Regions from separate parts of the Variovorax sp. PEI5 genome, predicted to be linked through region 1. Evidence: predicted binding sites of a transcription regulator. Region 1 holds the regulator's gene; the other holds the start of a gene.

What was found. Region 1 encodes FNR, which switches genes on or off when oxygen is low (the NO sensors DNR and NnrR bind a similar motif). Its sites were predicted from a motif close to TTGATNNNNATCAA; they were not measured.
Region 2: AC1MLT_RS17175 (universal stress protein) is a predicted target of FNR. The motif match lies at 4,420-4,433, and genes of this name have one in related genera.

The regions. Positions count from the first base shown of each region.
Region 1 covers NZ_JBWXPH010000002.1:533,807-541,007, forward strand. Annotated here, with positions in the region: gene AC1MLT_RS18895 (ATP-binding cassette domain-containing protein) at 1-622, shown strand, start outside; gene hemN (oxygen-independent coproporphyrinogen III oxidase) at 522-1,928, opposite strand; gene fnr (fumarate/nitrate reduction transcriptional regulator Fnr) at 2,015-2,761, shown strand; gene AC1MLT_RS18910 (fatty acid desaturase) at 2,894-4,018, shown strand; gene AC1MLT_RS18915 (LysR family transcriptional regulator) at 4,043-4,966, opposite strand; gene AC1MLT_RS18920 (3-hydroxyacyl-CoA dehydrogenase family protein) at 5,063-6,061, shown strand; gene AC1MLT_RS18925 (beta-keto acid cleavage family enzyme) at 6,058-6,897, shown strand; gene AC1MLT_RS18930 (Bug family tripartite tricarboxylate transporter substrate binding protein) at 6,960-7,201, shown strand, end outside.
Region 2 covers NZ_JBWXPH010000002.1:146,610-153,810, forward strand. Annotated here, with positions in the region: gene AC1MLT_RS17155 (hypothetical protein) at 1-133, opposite strand, end outside; gene AC1MLT_RS17160 (Rossmann-fold NAD(P)-binding domain-containing protein) at 274-777, opposite strand; gene AC1MLT_RS17165 (PAS domain S-box protein) at 947-3,079, opposite strand; gene AC1MLT_RS17170 (response regulator) at 3,072-3,806, opposite strand; gene AC1MLT_RS17175 (universal stress protein) at 3,913-4,356, opposite strand; gene AC1MLT_RS17180 (universal stress protein) at 4,465-5,307, opposite strand; gene AC1MLT_RS17185 (NAD(P)-dependent oxidoreductase) at 5,486-6,397, opposite strand; gene AC1MLT_RS17190 (cupin domain-containing protein) at 6,488-6,952, opposite strand; gene AC1MLT_RS17195 (Bug family tripartite tricarboxylate transporter substrate binding protein) at 7,020-7,201, opposite strand, start outside.

The sequences.
Region 1 (7,201 bases):
GCGCCCCATCGACCCCGGAACCGTTCTCGTCGATGGCGTCGACCTGGCCGACCGCGACCTCGATCCCGACCTGCTGCGACGCGCCTTCGCCTGGTCGCCCCAGGACGCGCTGCTGCTGGGCGCGACGGTGCGCGAGAACCTGGCGCTGGCCGGCGCCGACATCGACGAGACCGCGATGTGGCTGGCATTGCGCGACGCCGCGCTGGACGAGCGCGTGCGCGCCCTGCCACAGGGCCTGGACACCTGGCTGGGCGAGGACGGCGCGCGGCTGTCGGGCGGCGAGCGGCGGCGCCTGTCCCTGGCGCGGGCCTGCCTGTCCGAGGCGCCCTGGCTGCTGCTGGACGAGCCGACCGAAGGCCTGGACGCCGTCACCGAGGCCCGCGTGGTCGAGCGCCTGGCGCGCCGGCTCGAGCGCACGCGGCAAGGCCTGATCCTGGTGTCGCACCGCCCCGCCCCGCTCGCGCTGTGCCACGACGTCGTCCGCCTGGACGCGTCGCCGGCCCCCCGCCGCCCGGCACGCCCTACAGGACGCGCGAGTACTGCGCGCGCGCCGCGTCGGCCTGCAGGTAGCGGTCGAACACCATGGCGATCGAGCGCACCACGTACCACCCCGATGGCGTGACGACGATGGCGCCCGGCTCCAGCGCCACCAGGCCCTGGTCGGCCATCGGCCGCAGCAGCTCGAGCTCGGCGTGGAAGGCTTTCTCCATGTCGATCAGGCAGGACTGCGCGATGGTCTCGTACTCCACCCGGCCCTGGCACATGAGCGCCATGATGATGTGGCGCCGCGTCAGGTCGTCGCGCGAGCAGGCCAGACCGCGCGCCACGGGGAAGCGTCCCTGGCGCAGTGCGTCGCCCCAGTCGGCGAGCGACTTCTCGTTCTGGCTGTAGCAGCCCGCCACCTGGCCGATGGCGGAGACGCCCAGCCCCAGCAGGTCGGCGGCGGGCTGGTCGGAGTAGCCCTGGAAATCCCGATGCAGACGACCCTGCCGGCGGGCGACGGCCAGGGCATCGCCGGGCAGCGCGAAGTGATCCATGCCGATGTGCTCGTAGCCGGCCGCGCTCAGGCGGCCCGATGCGTTCGCCAGCATCGCCAGGCGCTGCGCGGGTGATGGCAGCGTGGCCGCGTCGATGTGGCGCTGCGGCTTGAAGCGCCGCGGCAGGTGCGCATACGCATAGAGCGCGATGCGGTCCGGGCGCAGGCGGCAGACCTCCTCGATCGTCGTGGCGAAGCGCTCCGGCGTCTGCCGGGGCAGGCCATGGATCAGGTCGATGCTGGTCGAGCGCAGACCGAGCTCGCGCGCCCGCGCGATCAGGCGCTCCACGCTCTCCAGGCTCTGCTCGCGATGCACCGCGCGCTGGACCTCCGGATCGAGATCCTGCACGCCCAGCGACAGCCGGTTGAAGCCCATGGCGGCCAGGCGTTCGAGCCGCTCGGCATCGGCGGTACGGGGGTCGACCTCGATCGACCATTGCGCGTCCGGCTCGATCGCGAACGCCTGGCGCAGCCGTCGCGCCAGCGCCGCCAGCTGCGCGTCGGACAGGAAGGTCGGCGAGCCGCCGCCCAGATGGATGCGCGAGACCGGCGCGCCCAGGCCCAGCGCCCGCTCGTGCAATGCGATCTCCAGCATCAGCAGCCGCAGGTAGTCGTCGGCGCGCTCGTGCCGGCGCGTCACGATCTTGTGGCAGGCGCAATAGAAGCAGACCGACTCGCAGAACGGGATGTGCACATACAGCGACATCGGCCGCGATGCCGTGCCGCGGCCCTCGCGGCGCGCGGCCAGCGCCCGCGCGTAGTCGTCGGCGCCGAAGGCCTCGACGAAGCGGTCGGCCGTCGGATAGGAGGTGTAGCGGGGACCGGGGCCGCCGTAGCGGGCCATCGTTTCGGGTCCGGGATAGGGGCCGGTGCGGATCGGGGAGGGATGCATCGGACGACTGTGCCGCGATCGGCGTCCCATTCCCTTGACCGAAGTCAACCGGGATGCACGCCGTCGATGCATACTGATCGATGCCCATGGACACCCCGCTCCTCACCCCTCGTCCCGTGCCTTCGGTGCAGGCCATGAAGACCGCCTGTTCGAGCTGCAACCTGCGCGAGCTGTGCCTGCCCGTCGCCCTCCAGGACAACGAGCTGGAACGGCTCGACTCGCTGGTGGACCAGCGGCTGGCCGTGCCGCGTGGCGAGACGCTCTATCGCGCCCGCGACCCCTTCCGCTCGCTCTATGCGGTGCGCTCCGGTTTCTTCAAGACCCTGGTGACGACGGCCGACGGCCGCGAGCAGGTCACCGGCTTCCTGATGGCCGGCGAGCTGCTCGGCTTCGATGGCATCGGCACCGATCGCTACAGCTGCGACACGGTGGCGCTCGAGGATTCGCAGGTCTGCGTCATCCCCTTCGAGCAACTGGAGGCGCTGTCACGCGATTTCCTGCCACTGCAGCGCCAGTTCCACCGCATCATGAGCCGCGAGATCGTGCGCGACCACGGACTGATCCTGCTGCTGGGCAGCATGCGCGCCGAGGAGCGGCTGGCCGCTTTCCTCCTCAACCTGACGCAGCGGCTCGCCTCGCGCGGCTTCTCCTCGACCGAGCTGGTGCTGCGCATGACGCGCGAGGAGATCGGCAGCTATCTCGGGCTCAAGCTGGAGACGGTCAGCCGCGCCTTCTCGAAGCTGCAGGACCAGGGATTGCTGGCGGTACGGCACCGGCAGGTGCGCGTGGTCGATCCGGCGGGACTGCGGCGGCTGGTCGACACGCTCTGCTGACGCGCGCGCCCGCACCGGCCGGGTCGCCGGTGGACGGGCGATGCGTTTCCACCATTCGCTGATCTGCGTCAACGTCGCCATGGGCGACTGCGCCTACGCTGCAGGCCTCCTTCACAGCCCGCTGCCTTTCCCATGCTCCGTCCGACGGTCGATGACCTCCCGCCACCCCAGCCCCAGGCCCTGCCGACCGACGCCACACTGCCGCATCGCAAGATCCTGCGCGAATGGCTGCGGCCGTTCGCGCGGCGCAGCACCCCGCGCGCCCTGTGGCTGCTGGGCCTGGACCTGCTGCTGGAGGCGGCGCTCGTCGCGGGCGCGGCGCTGTTCGATTCCCTGGTGCTCCAGACGGCATGCGGCATCCTCGCGGGCCTGGTCATCGGGCGCCTGTTCATCATCGGACACGACGCCTGCCACCAGAGCCTGACACCCCGGCGATCGCTCAACCGCTGGCTCGGGCGCATCGCCTTCCTGCCCTCGCTGACCCCGTACAGCCTCTGGGACATGGGGCACAACGTGGTCCACCACGGCTTCACCAATCTGAAGGGCGTCGATTTCGTCTGGGCGCCGCTGACGCGCGCCGAATATCAGGCCCTCGGTCCCGGCCGGCGCTGGCTGCAACGCCTCTATCGCAGCGGCTGGGCGCCGGGGCTCTACTACCTGCTGGAGATCTGGTGGCACCGGATGATGGCGCGCGACCGGACGGCCCAGACCGAGCGCCCCGTGTATGCGCGCGACTGCCGGCTGGTGACGACCTTCGCGCTGCTCTGGCTGGCGGGCGTCGTCGGCGCCGCCGTCGCGACGGGGCGGGCGCCCGGACACGCCGCCTTCACGGTGTTCGCCGCCTTCGTGCTGCCCCTGCTGGTGTGGTTCACGATGATCGGCTTCGTGGTCTACGTGCATCACACGCATCCGCGCATCTCGTGGCACGACGACCGCGCGGCCTGGCAGCGTGCCCAGCCCTTCGTCTCGACCACGGTGCACCTGGTGTTCCCCTGGCGGATCGGCGCCCTGGTGCACCACATCATGGAGCACACGGCGCACCACGTGGACATGAGCATCCCGCTCTATCGCCTGCGGGCGGCGCAGGCCCGGATGGAGGAACTGCTGCCCGGGCGCATCGTGATCCAGCACTTCTCCTGGCGCTGGTATTTCGCGACGGCGCGGACCTGCAAGCTCTACGACTTCGAGCGCGCCGCATGGACCGACTTCCACCACCGCCCGACCGCGACGCCCCCGCGCCACGCGGGCAGCGCCTGACCGCGATCCCGCGAACGCGCCGGCTCAGGCCGCCGCCGCGACCGGCGGCGCGCGCTCCATCTCGCCTCTGAGCAGCTCGACCATCCGCTCGGCCGCCGGCGACAGGCCGCGATGGCGCGGGCTGACCAGCCCGATCGGCCGCCGCAGCACCGGCGCGCGCAGCTTGCGCCAGACCACGCCGGGGCGGTGCGCCACCTGCGCCGCGAGTTCGGGCAGTGCGCTGACGCCGAGTCCGGCCGCCACCATGGCGGCGATGGTCGCCAGATGCTCGACCTCGTAGCGGGGCGCGAAGCGCAGCTTGTGCGTGAGCAGCGCCTCGTCGGCGTACTGGCGCACGCTGGTGCCCGATGGCATGGAGATGTGCGGCAATGCCGCGATGTCGGCCCAGGCCAGCGCCGTCCGGCCCCGCGCCAGGGCGTGGTCGGCGCCCAGCAGCAGCACGAAGGCATCGCCCGACAGCGGCAGGTAGTCGAGATCGGCATGCGCCGGGTTGGCCGCCGTCAGGGCGAAGTCGACGCGGCCCGCCCGCACCATCTCGAAGGCGGCGGCGGACAGGCTGTCGACCAGCTCGAGCTGCACGCCCGGATGGTCGAGCGCGAAGCTCGCGAAGGCGCGCGGCACCACCGTTGCCGCCAGCGACGGCAACGCGGCCAGCGCCACGCGACCGGTCTGCAGCTCGGTCACGGCGCGCACGCGGCGCACCGCCTCGTCCATCTGGTGGCGCACGAAGCGCGCCTGCTCGGCGAACACCTGGCCGGCGGCGGTGAGCTGGACCGCCCGCGTCGTGCGGTCGAACAGGCGCGTCGCGAGCATCGCCTCCAGGCGCGCCACCGTGCCCGAGACCGCCGACTGCGACAGATGCATCCGCAGCGCCGCGCGCCGGAAGCTCAGGGTCTCGACCAGCGTCAGGAAGACATCGAGTTCCTGCGCGCTCCAATTGATCTTCATGGGTGATCAGTCTATTCAAAAAATCGTCTGGACCTTGCAATCGCGCCTGCCTAGACTGCGCGGCAAACGCACACCAACGAACCGGAGACACAGACCATGAACCCTTCCGTGCAGGCGCGCGGCGCGCGCACCGTCGTCGTCGGCGGCGGCACCATGGGCGCCGACGTCGCCATCGTGCTGGCTCGTGGCGGCGCCCGGGTGACGGTGGTCGAACCCGATCACCACCAGCGCGGCCGGCTGCTGCCGCATGCGAGCACCGAACTGGCCACCGCCGGCCTCGCCGGCCGTGCCGAGCGCATCGACTGCGTGACGCGGCTGGAGGAGGTCGACTGGTCGGGGGTCGCGCTGGTGGTCGAGTGCATCACCGAGCAGCTGGCTCCCAAGCAGGCCCTGTTCGCGCGGCTGGTCGACCTGGCGCCGGCGGACGCGGTGCTGGCCAGCAACAGCTCCAGCTTCCCGATCAGCGCCATCGGCATCGGCCTGGCATCGCCCGGTCGCATGCTGGGCCTGCACTTCTTCATGCCGGCCCACCTGGTGCCCCTGGTGGAGGTGGTGTGCGGCCCGCACAGCGATCCGGACCGCGCGGCCTGGCTGTCGGACTTCATGCGCCGCTGCGGCAGCGTGCCGGTGCTGGTCCGCAAGGACAAGCCGGGCTTCCTGGCCAACCGGCTGCAGCATGCCCTCTCGCGCGAGGCCTTCGCGCTGATCGACGAGGGCGTGGCCTCGCCGGAGGACGTGGATGCCGCCGTGCGCTTCGGCTTCGGCTTCCGCTTCCTGGCCGCCGGCCCGGTGCTGCAGCGCGACCACGCCGGCATCGAGGTCCACTGCGCCGCCGCGGCCACCATGTATCCGACCCTGTCCAACACGCCGGAGCCGGCGCTGGCCCTGCGCGAGCGCGTCGCGCGCGGCGACCTCGGCATGAAGACCGGTCGCGGCTTCTTCGACTGGCCGGAGGACCGGCGCCGCGCCGAACGCATCCGCTACGACACCTTGTTGCGCCAGGGCCTGGCGCTGCTCGCCGCCGAACTGCCCCCGGTCGAGCGCGACGACCCCTCCGCCCCCTCCGCTTCCTCCCTCCCCGATCCACGACCATGACCACCCTCCGGCCGGCGCTCGACGACGCCCTGATCCTCACCGTCGCGCCCAATGGCGCCTACAAGCAGCCCGCCGATCATCCGGCCGTGCCGATCACCGCCGAGGCGCTGGCGGACACCGCCAAGTCCTGCCTGGACGCCGGCGCCGCCATGCTCCACATGCACATCCGCGAGCCCGGCGGGCGCCACAGCCTGGATGCCGAGGGCTACCGGCGGGCGCTCGATGTCGTGCGCCGGGCCGTGGGCGACGAGATGGTGCTGCAGGTCACCAGCGAGGCGGCCGGCCGCTACCAGGCGCCCGAGCAGATCGCGATGGTGCGCGCGCTCCGGCCCGAGGCCGTCTCGATCGGCCTGCGCGAGATCGACAAGCCCGCCATCGGCGAGGCCGGCCTGCGCGAGTTCTTCGGCTGGCTGGCGCGCGAGCGCGTGATGACCCAGGTCATCCTCTACGACGTCGCCGACGTGCGCCGCTGGCAGGCGCTGCGCGCCTCGGAGGTGATCCCCGAGGCGCCGTGGTTCCTGCTGTTCGTGCTGGGCCGCTACACCGCCGGACAGACTTCCGACCCGCGCGACCTGCTGCCCTTCCTGGCCGTCCACGACGACGCCCAGCCCTGGGCCGTGTGCGCCTTCGGCGCGACCGAGAACGCCTGCATCACGGCGGCGGCGGCGCTCGGCGGCCATGCCCGCGTGGGCTTCGAGAACAACCTGCTGCAGAAGGACGGCAGCGTCGCGCCCGACAACCGGGCGCTGGTGCGGCAGGCGGCCGATGCCGCCGCCGCGCTCGGACGTCCGCTGGCCACGGCCCACCAGATCCGCAGCCGCTTCGACGGCCGCTGAGACACGGCCATCCGACGGCCTCCCGGACCATTCGCCACCCGCCACCCACCGGAGACAAGACCATGAGAAGAAGACAACTCCATCGCTGGCTCGCCGCCGGCACCGTGCCGCTCGCCCTGTGGGCCACGACCGGCCCGGTGTTCGCGCAGGCCGCCGCCTATCCCTCGAAGACCATCCGCTTCGTCGTGCCGTATCCGCCCGGCGGTCCGACCGACCTGATGGCGCGCATGCTGGCGCCGGAGCTGCAGAAGCAGCTCGGCGTGTCGGTCATCATCGACAACAAGGGCGGCGCCGGCGGCAACCT
Region 2 (7,201 bases), 390 kb from region 1:
CATGGGCCGGCGGGATCAGCACCCTGACGTGGCCGGCGGCCTCCAGGCCGCGCAGCCCTTCGATCGTCGCCGGATCGAGCGCCACCGCGGGCAGCGCCATCGCGGCCAGTTGCCTGAGCAGGTCCATGGACATCGGCATGTCTCCTCGAACGGGTCGCGTGCCACGACAAGCCCGGGCCCGCGACGGAGCCGGTGATCGGCCCCGCCGGCCAGTCTAGGCGCGCGGCGGGCCGCCGGTCTTGCGCTGGATCAAGACCGCCCCGGAGGCCGTGTTCAGCCGAGGGCCTCCAGCAGCAGCGCCTGCAGCACGAAGCGGCGGTTGTCCGCTGGCGAGGCGCGATCGGTCGGCAGCAGGTCGGCGAGCTGGGCGACCGGATGGCCGGGCAGGGCGGCGCCCTCGAACATCGGGATGCCGGCCTGCTCGACGAGACGGCGGATCAGCGCCGGGTCGGGCCCCTGGCATTCGACGGCGTCGTAGAGCCGGCCCAGCAGCCGGGCGGTGTCGCGCACCTCGTGCCAGGCGCTGTGCGTGGACAGGCCCACGCGCAGCACGGCCACGTGGGCGCCGAGCTCCTCGGCCGCCCGACGGAACATTCCCGGGCCCTCGACGGCCGGCGGCTCGCACCACAGCGCCAGGTGGCGGCCCCGCAGCAGGGGCGGGATGTGCGTGACCAGGGCCGACTGCTGCAGCAGCCGGGCGCGGTGCAGGAGCGTCGTCACGTCCCACGGCGGAACCGGTGCGTCGACCTGGACGGGAGCTGGAGCGGGAATCGGCATGGGATGGGACGACGCGCTGCATGCGGGCTGCGGGGAGGTGCGGGGCTGCGGGCTGCGATGGAGGCAAGGTTAGGAACGTCGGCGTTCCCGGGCTTGATGCAGGTCAACTTTCGAAATGGATGCGCGCCGGATCCGACGCGCGGCGGCCGGCCACCGCGTGCCGGGCGTCTCAGGCGTGCCCGGCCAGCGCGTTCGCCATGGCGCGCGCCAGCGCCGAGCGCGTGCAGGGCTTGCGCAGCACCTCGCGCCGCCGGCCGGTGGATCGCTCGCCGCCTTCCAGCGCCGGCGAGTAGCCCGACATCAGCAGCACCGCCAGGGCCGGGCGGCGGCGCTGCGCCTCGTCGGCCAGGCCGGTGCCGCGCAGGCCGGCGCCCAGGGCGATGTCGCTGAGCAGCAGGTCGAAGGGCGGTGCCGCCCGGTCCAGCGCCGGCAGGGCCTGCTCGGCCGTGGCGACGGCCAGCACCCGGCAGTCCAGCTGGTGCAGGAAGGTCTCGATGACGGCGCGCACCTCGGCATCGTCCTCGACCAGCAGCACGCGCAGGCCGGGCGGCAGCACCGGCTCGGGGCGGGCCGGGCCGGGCGCGACGCCGTCGCCGGCGCCCTCGGGATCGGCCCGGGGCAGGTAGAGCGTGACCGTGGTGCCCCGCCCCGGTTCGCTGTCGATCGCCACGCTGCCCTGCGACTGGCTGGCGAAACCATGCACCGTGCTCAGGCCGAGCCCGGTGCCGCGTCCGGTCTCCTTGGTGGTGAAGAAGGGCTCGAAGGCGCGTTCCCGGACCGCCTCGGGCATGCCGATGCCGCTGTCGGAGATCGAGAGGGCGACGAAGCCGCCGCCGGATGCGGCCGCGCGGTCCCCGCCATGGCGATCCTCGCGTGGCGCGGCGGGCAGGGGGTCGCGGATCCGGCTGGCGAAGCGCAGCGTGCCGCCCTCGGGCATGGCGTCGCGGGCGTTGATGGCGATGTTCAGGAGCGCCGATTCCAGCTGGCCCGGGTCGGCCCGCACGTGGAGCCGCTGCGGCGCCGCCTCGATCTCGATGCGGATGCGCTGGTCGAGCGTGCGGCGCAGCATGCCGGCGAGCGAGTGCAGCAGCGCCTGCGTGTCGACGGCGACGGGCTGCAGCACCTGCCGCCGGGAGAAGGCCAGCAGCTTGCCGGTGAGCTCCGCGCCGCGCCGCGAGGCGCGGGTGGCGGCGCCCAGCAGCTGCCGGGCCTGGGCGTCGTGCACCAGCTCCGGCAGTTCCTGCAGCACCTGCAGGTTGCCCTGGATCACGGTCAGCAGGTTGTTGAAGTCGTGCGCGATGCCGCCGGTGAGCCGGCCGACGCTCTCCAGCCGGCGCGCGTGGTGCAGTTCCTCCTCGGTCTGCACGCGCTGCAGGCTGGTGACCAGCAGGCTGGAGAGCGCTTCCAGGAAGCGCACCTCCTCGTCGCCGAAGCGCCCCGGGGTGGTCGATCGCGCCAGCAGCAGGCCGGTCACGCGGCCCATGTCGTTGAGCGGCACCGCGATCGCGCTGCGCAGGGACGCATCGAGACAGGCGCGCGGCACCGGGAAGCGGTCCTCGGTGGCGTAGTCCGCCGTCAGCACCGGCTCGCCCCGGGCGCACAGGTAGCCCGCCGGCGTGCCGGGATCGTTGGCGACGCGCGCGCCGACCTCCTCGCCCGCGACCGCGCCGACACCGCTGGCGATCTGGAAATCGCGGCGATCGCGGTCCAGCAGCCAGACCGCCGCCACCTCCACCTGCAGCGCCGCGGCCATGATCTCCGGCACGTGCCGCAGCATGTTCTGCAGATCGCGCGTGTCGACCGCCAGCCGGCCGAGCTGCGCCAGGTGCTCGCTGTAGCGGGCGCGCCGCAATGCCTGCCGCACGCGCGGATAGACGCCGATGTCGCGGATGGCGGCGACGATGAACAGCTGGCCGCGATCCTGCACCGGACTCAGCGCGATCTCGACCATCACCACGCCGCCATCCTTGCGCTTGGCCATCAGCTCGGTGTGGGTGCCCATGGGGCGCGGACGCGGCGCGCGGCCATAGGCCTCGCGGTCGGCGGCGTGGCGTGGGCGGATGCCGTCGGGCACCAGCGCGTCCACGTTCAGGGTCAGCAGTTCCGCCTCGGTGTAGCCCAGCAGCGCGGCGGCCGAGGGATTGGCCAGCAGGATGCGCCCGGATCGGTCCACCACCAGCAGCGAGTCGGGGTAGGCGAAGAACAGCGCGCGGAAGATGCTGCCCTCGGCCACCTCCGAGGGCAGGTCGCGCATCGGTCCGGCGCGCCAGGCCTGCGGGTCGTGCGCGACCTCGTCAGCCATGCAGCACCGCTGGCACCAGGATGTAGCCCGCGCCCCGGACCGACTTGATGAGGCGCGGCGCTTCGATGTCGACCTCGATCTTGCGGCGCAGCCGGCCGACCTGGACATCGATCGTGCGGTCGAAGGGGCCGCTCTCGCGCCGGCGGGTCTGCGCCAGCAGGAAGTCGCGCGACAGCACGCGACCGGGATGGCGCGTGAAGGTCCGCAGCAGGTCGAACTCGCCACCGGTCAGGCGGACCTCCTCGCCCCGCGGGTTGAGCAGGCTGCGCGCGGCGAGGTCGAGCTGCCAGCCGGCGAAGCGCAGCCGGTCCTCCGATCCCGCCATGCCCGCCTGGCTGGCCGGTGGCATCGATGCCACCGTCAGGCGCCGCAGCACGGCCTTCACGCGCGCCACCAGTTCGCGCAGGTCGAAGGGCTTGGTCACATAGTCGTCGGCCCCCACCTCCAGCCCGACCACCTTGTCCACCGCGTCGCCCCGGCCGGTGACGATGACCAGGCCGCAACCCCAGTTCTCGCGGATCCGCCGCGCGATGGCGAAACCATCCTCCCCGGGCAGGCCCAGGTCGAGCAGCACCAGATCGGCCGGATCGCGCGCCATGAGTTCGGTCAGCGCGGCGCCGCCGTGCAGTTGCGTGACGCGGAAGCCATGGCTCTGCAGGTAGCCGGCCAGCAGCACCGTGATGTCGACCTCGTCGTCCAGGACCGCGATGTGAGGGGCGTCGTTCATGCGGTGGGAACCCGGTAGGGACCTCCATTGAATTAACCATTTTGGGTTAATTCAATGGGGTGACGCAAGTCGGGACGTCCCCCGCCCGCCGGATCGGCACTCGGATTCAGCGCAGGATCAGCACCGGCAGCTCGGTGTGCGTGAGCACATGCTGGGTCTCGCTGCCCAGCAGCAGCTTGCGGATGCCCTTGCGGCCATGCGAGGCCATCACGATCAGATCGCTGCCGTGCTTGCGGGCCGCGGCCAGCAGCGCGTCGGCCACGTGGTCGGAGCTGACGGTCTCCGTGGTCACGCGGGTGCCGGCGGCCGCGCCGGCGCGCGCGACGGTCTCGAGCATGGCCTGCGCGTCGTCGGCCCAGCGCTTCTCGGTGCGCGCGATCTCCTCGGGCGAATAGGTCATCGCGCCGTCGAGGAAACTCATCGGATAGCGGGGCACCACCGTCAGCGCCACGACCTCGGCGCCCTCCCGGCGGGCCAGCGACAGGGCGGCATCGACGGCCTTCAGCGACAGCGCCGAGCCGTCGGTCGCGACGAGGATCTTGTGGAACATGGGGGAGTCCTTCGGGCGTTTGCGGTGGAGCCCCCAGCCTAGGCCCGTGACCGGCCGACGGCCTTGATCCAGGTCAAGCCTCGGGTCCGGCGACCCTCCGGGGAGGGCTCAGCGCATCGCCAGCACGACGGTGCGCGCCCGGGTCAGCACGGTGCGCGTGGCCTCGTCGCAGGCCAGCCGGCGCAGGCGCTCGCGCTCGGAGCAGCCCATGACGATCAGCTGCGCGGCGACGTCGTGGGCGACCTGCAGCAGGTCGTCCCCGGTCAGCGCGGCGCGCAGGGGCGGATGCCGGTGGTCGATGCTCACGCCATGCAGTTTCAGAAAACTCTCGATGTCGAGTCCGGGCTGCGGCGGGTCGTGGGGTGTCGCCGGCCAGGTGCCCACCAGCAGGATCTCGCTGGCCTGCCGCATGAAGGGCAGGGCCGCGACGAGTGCCTGCGCCGTGGCGCGGGTCTCGCGCCAGGCGATCAGCACCCGCGCCGGCCGGGCGACCACCAGGCCGTGGCGCGGAATGATCAGCACCGGCCGCCCGCTCTCCGTCAGGACCGCTTCGACGAAGCCCTCCGGCAGGTCGGCGGCGGCGGCGTCGCGGGGATCATGCTGGCCCAGCACCACCAGATCCGACAGCCAGGCGCGGCGCGCCACCGCGGCCACGACCGGTTCGTGCCAGGCATGCGTCCAGGAGGCGGCCGGCACGCCGGTGCCCTGCAGGCGCTCGAACGCGGCCAGCGTCCGGGCCCGCTGCCGCGCGTGCCGGTGCAGGTGCAGGGCCAGCCGATGGGCGTCCAGGCCGATCTCGCTCCAGGCCAGCGACAGGCGCGGCGGCGAGACCGCGAATAGGACGTCGAGCCGGGCACGATGGGCGGCCGCCAGTTCGTGCGCGATGCGCAGGCGGACCTCCGCGCAGGCCGTGGCGTCGAGATGGACCAGGATGGAACCGAGAGCGGCCACGGTGGGGAGGAAGGATGGGGTCGTACCGGCCCCGCGCGACGCGCCGGTCCTTCGAGACTTCGAGAGGGTCGGCGCGAGGCCGGGGAGACGCCTGCGATTGTCCCGGCGCCCCGGCGTCGCCACCTTGCGCTGGCGCAAGACGGCGGCGCCCGTCGTGGCGGTGGGCGGAAGCGGCCGCCTACTCCGATCGCGCCGATGGCTCGTGGCTCGACATCCGCTCCAGCACGTGGAAGACGGCGGCGGTGTCGGCATCGCCCAGGCCCATGCCCATGGCGGCGTTGTAGATGGGGATCGCGGCATTGAAGAGCGGCGCGGGCACCCGGCCCTCGGCCAGCGCGGCGACGATCAGCGCGATGTCCTTCTGCCAGGTCGACACCTTCATGGTGGCCTGGTCCCAGGTGCGATGGCTCATCAGCGGGCCGCGCACCTCCAGCATGCGGGAGCCGCCGGCGCCATCGGACAGGACCGCGATCGCCGTGTCGAGGTCGATGCCCATGCGCCGGCCCAGCAGCAGCGCCTCGGCCGTCGAGAGGTTGTGGATCGACACCAGCAGGTTGGCCATCAGCTTCATGTGCATGCCCTTGCCGAAGCCGCCGATCACATGGGTCGCGCGCGCGAAGGCATCGAGCACCGGCCGCACCGCCGCGATGGCCGCCGCGTCGCCGCTGGCATAGACCGCGAGGTCGCGCGTGACCGCCTGGGCGCCGGTGCCGGAGATCGGGCAGTCCAGCAGGACGATGTCGCGCGCCCTCAGCGCGTCGTGCGCGCGCTGCTTGGCGGCCACCGCCAGCGTGCTGGTCTCGATCACGACCAGCCCGGGAGTGCCGGCGGCCAGGATGTCGGCGACGAGGTCGTCGAGCACGCGCTCGCCCGGCAGCGACAGCAGCAGCACGTCGGCCGCGCGGATCACCGACGCTGCGTCCGGCAGGGCCCGCCCGCCATCGGCCGCGAGTTGCCGCCGCGCCGCCGCCACGGGGTCGTAGCCGCTCACCTCGAAGCCGCCACGGATCAGGTTGGCCGTCATGGCCGAGCCCATGATCCCCAGGCCCAGCACGCCCACCCTGCGGAGCGCCGTCGTCGTCGATGTCAAGTCGTTCTCCCGACCGTCACGCCGAGGCGCGCCGGTGATCCATTGATAAATTGAAGATCATACGTGAGGGCGGCGGCGTCATCGATGGCGTCAGACGTCGAAATGACCCCCCGTGGCGCGGCCGTCGACGGCCTGGCCATGGATGCCATGCGACAGGTCCTTGACGGTGAAGAAGACCACGTCCTCGTCGGCGGTGGCGACGGTGGAGTGCACGATGTGGGCCGGGAAGTACAGCACCGTGCCGGGGCCGCAGAGCTGCTCGGGCTGGTCGCCGACCTTCACGCGCAGCGTGCCCTTGACGATGAAGTTCCACTGCTCGTTGGGATGGGTGTGCGGCCGCGCGCCGGTGCCCCGGGCCTTCTGGATCAGTCCGACCTGCATGCGCTCGCCCTCGACCACCGGGCCGAAGGCGGTCGAGTAGCCACGGCCGGCGTCCATGCCGGCCATCTCCTGGAGGTTGAAGATGTAGCGGCCGTCGCCGGCGACCACCGCGCCTTCGTTCCTGGCCTTGGCGAGCGGGATGTCGGCGGTGGGGGACTGCTGTGGGGTGGTCATGGTGTTCTCCTGAAGGATGCGGGTCGCGGCCCGCGGACGGGTGGGGGTGCCGGATGCGGCGCGACGCTCATTCGAGCGCGATGCCGGCGTCCTTGACGAGCTTCTCGAAGCGCGCGTATTCGGTCCTGACGAAGGCCGAGAACTCGGCCGGCGAATCGCCGACCGCCTCGGCTCCCTCGAGGGCGAAGCGCTCCCTGATCTCCGGTGACCTGACGATCAGCGCCGTCTCCTTCTGCAGGCGGTCGACGA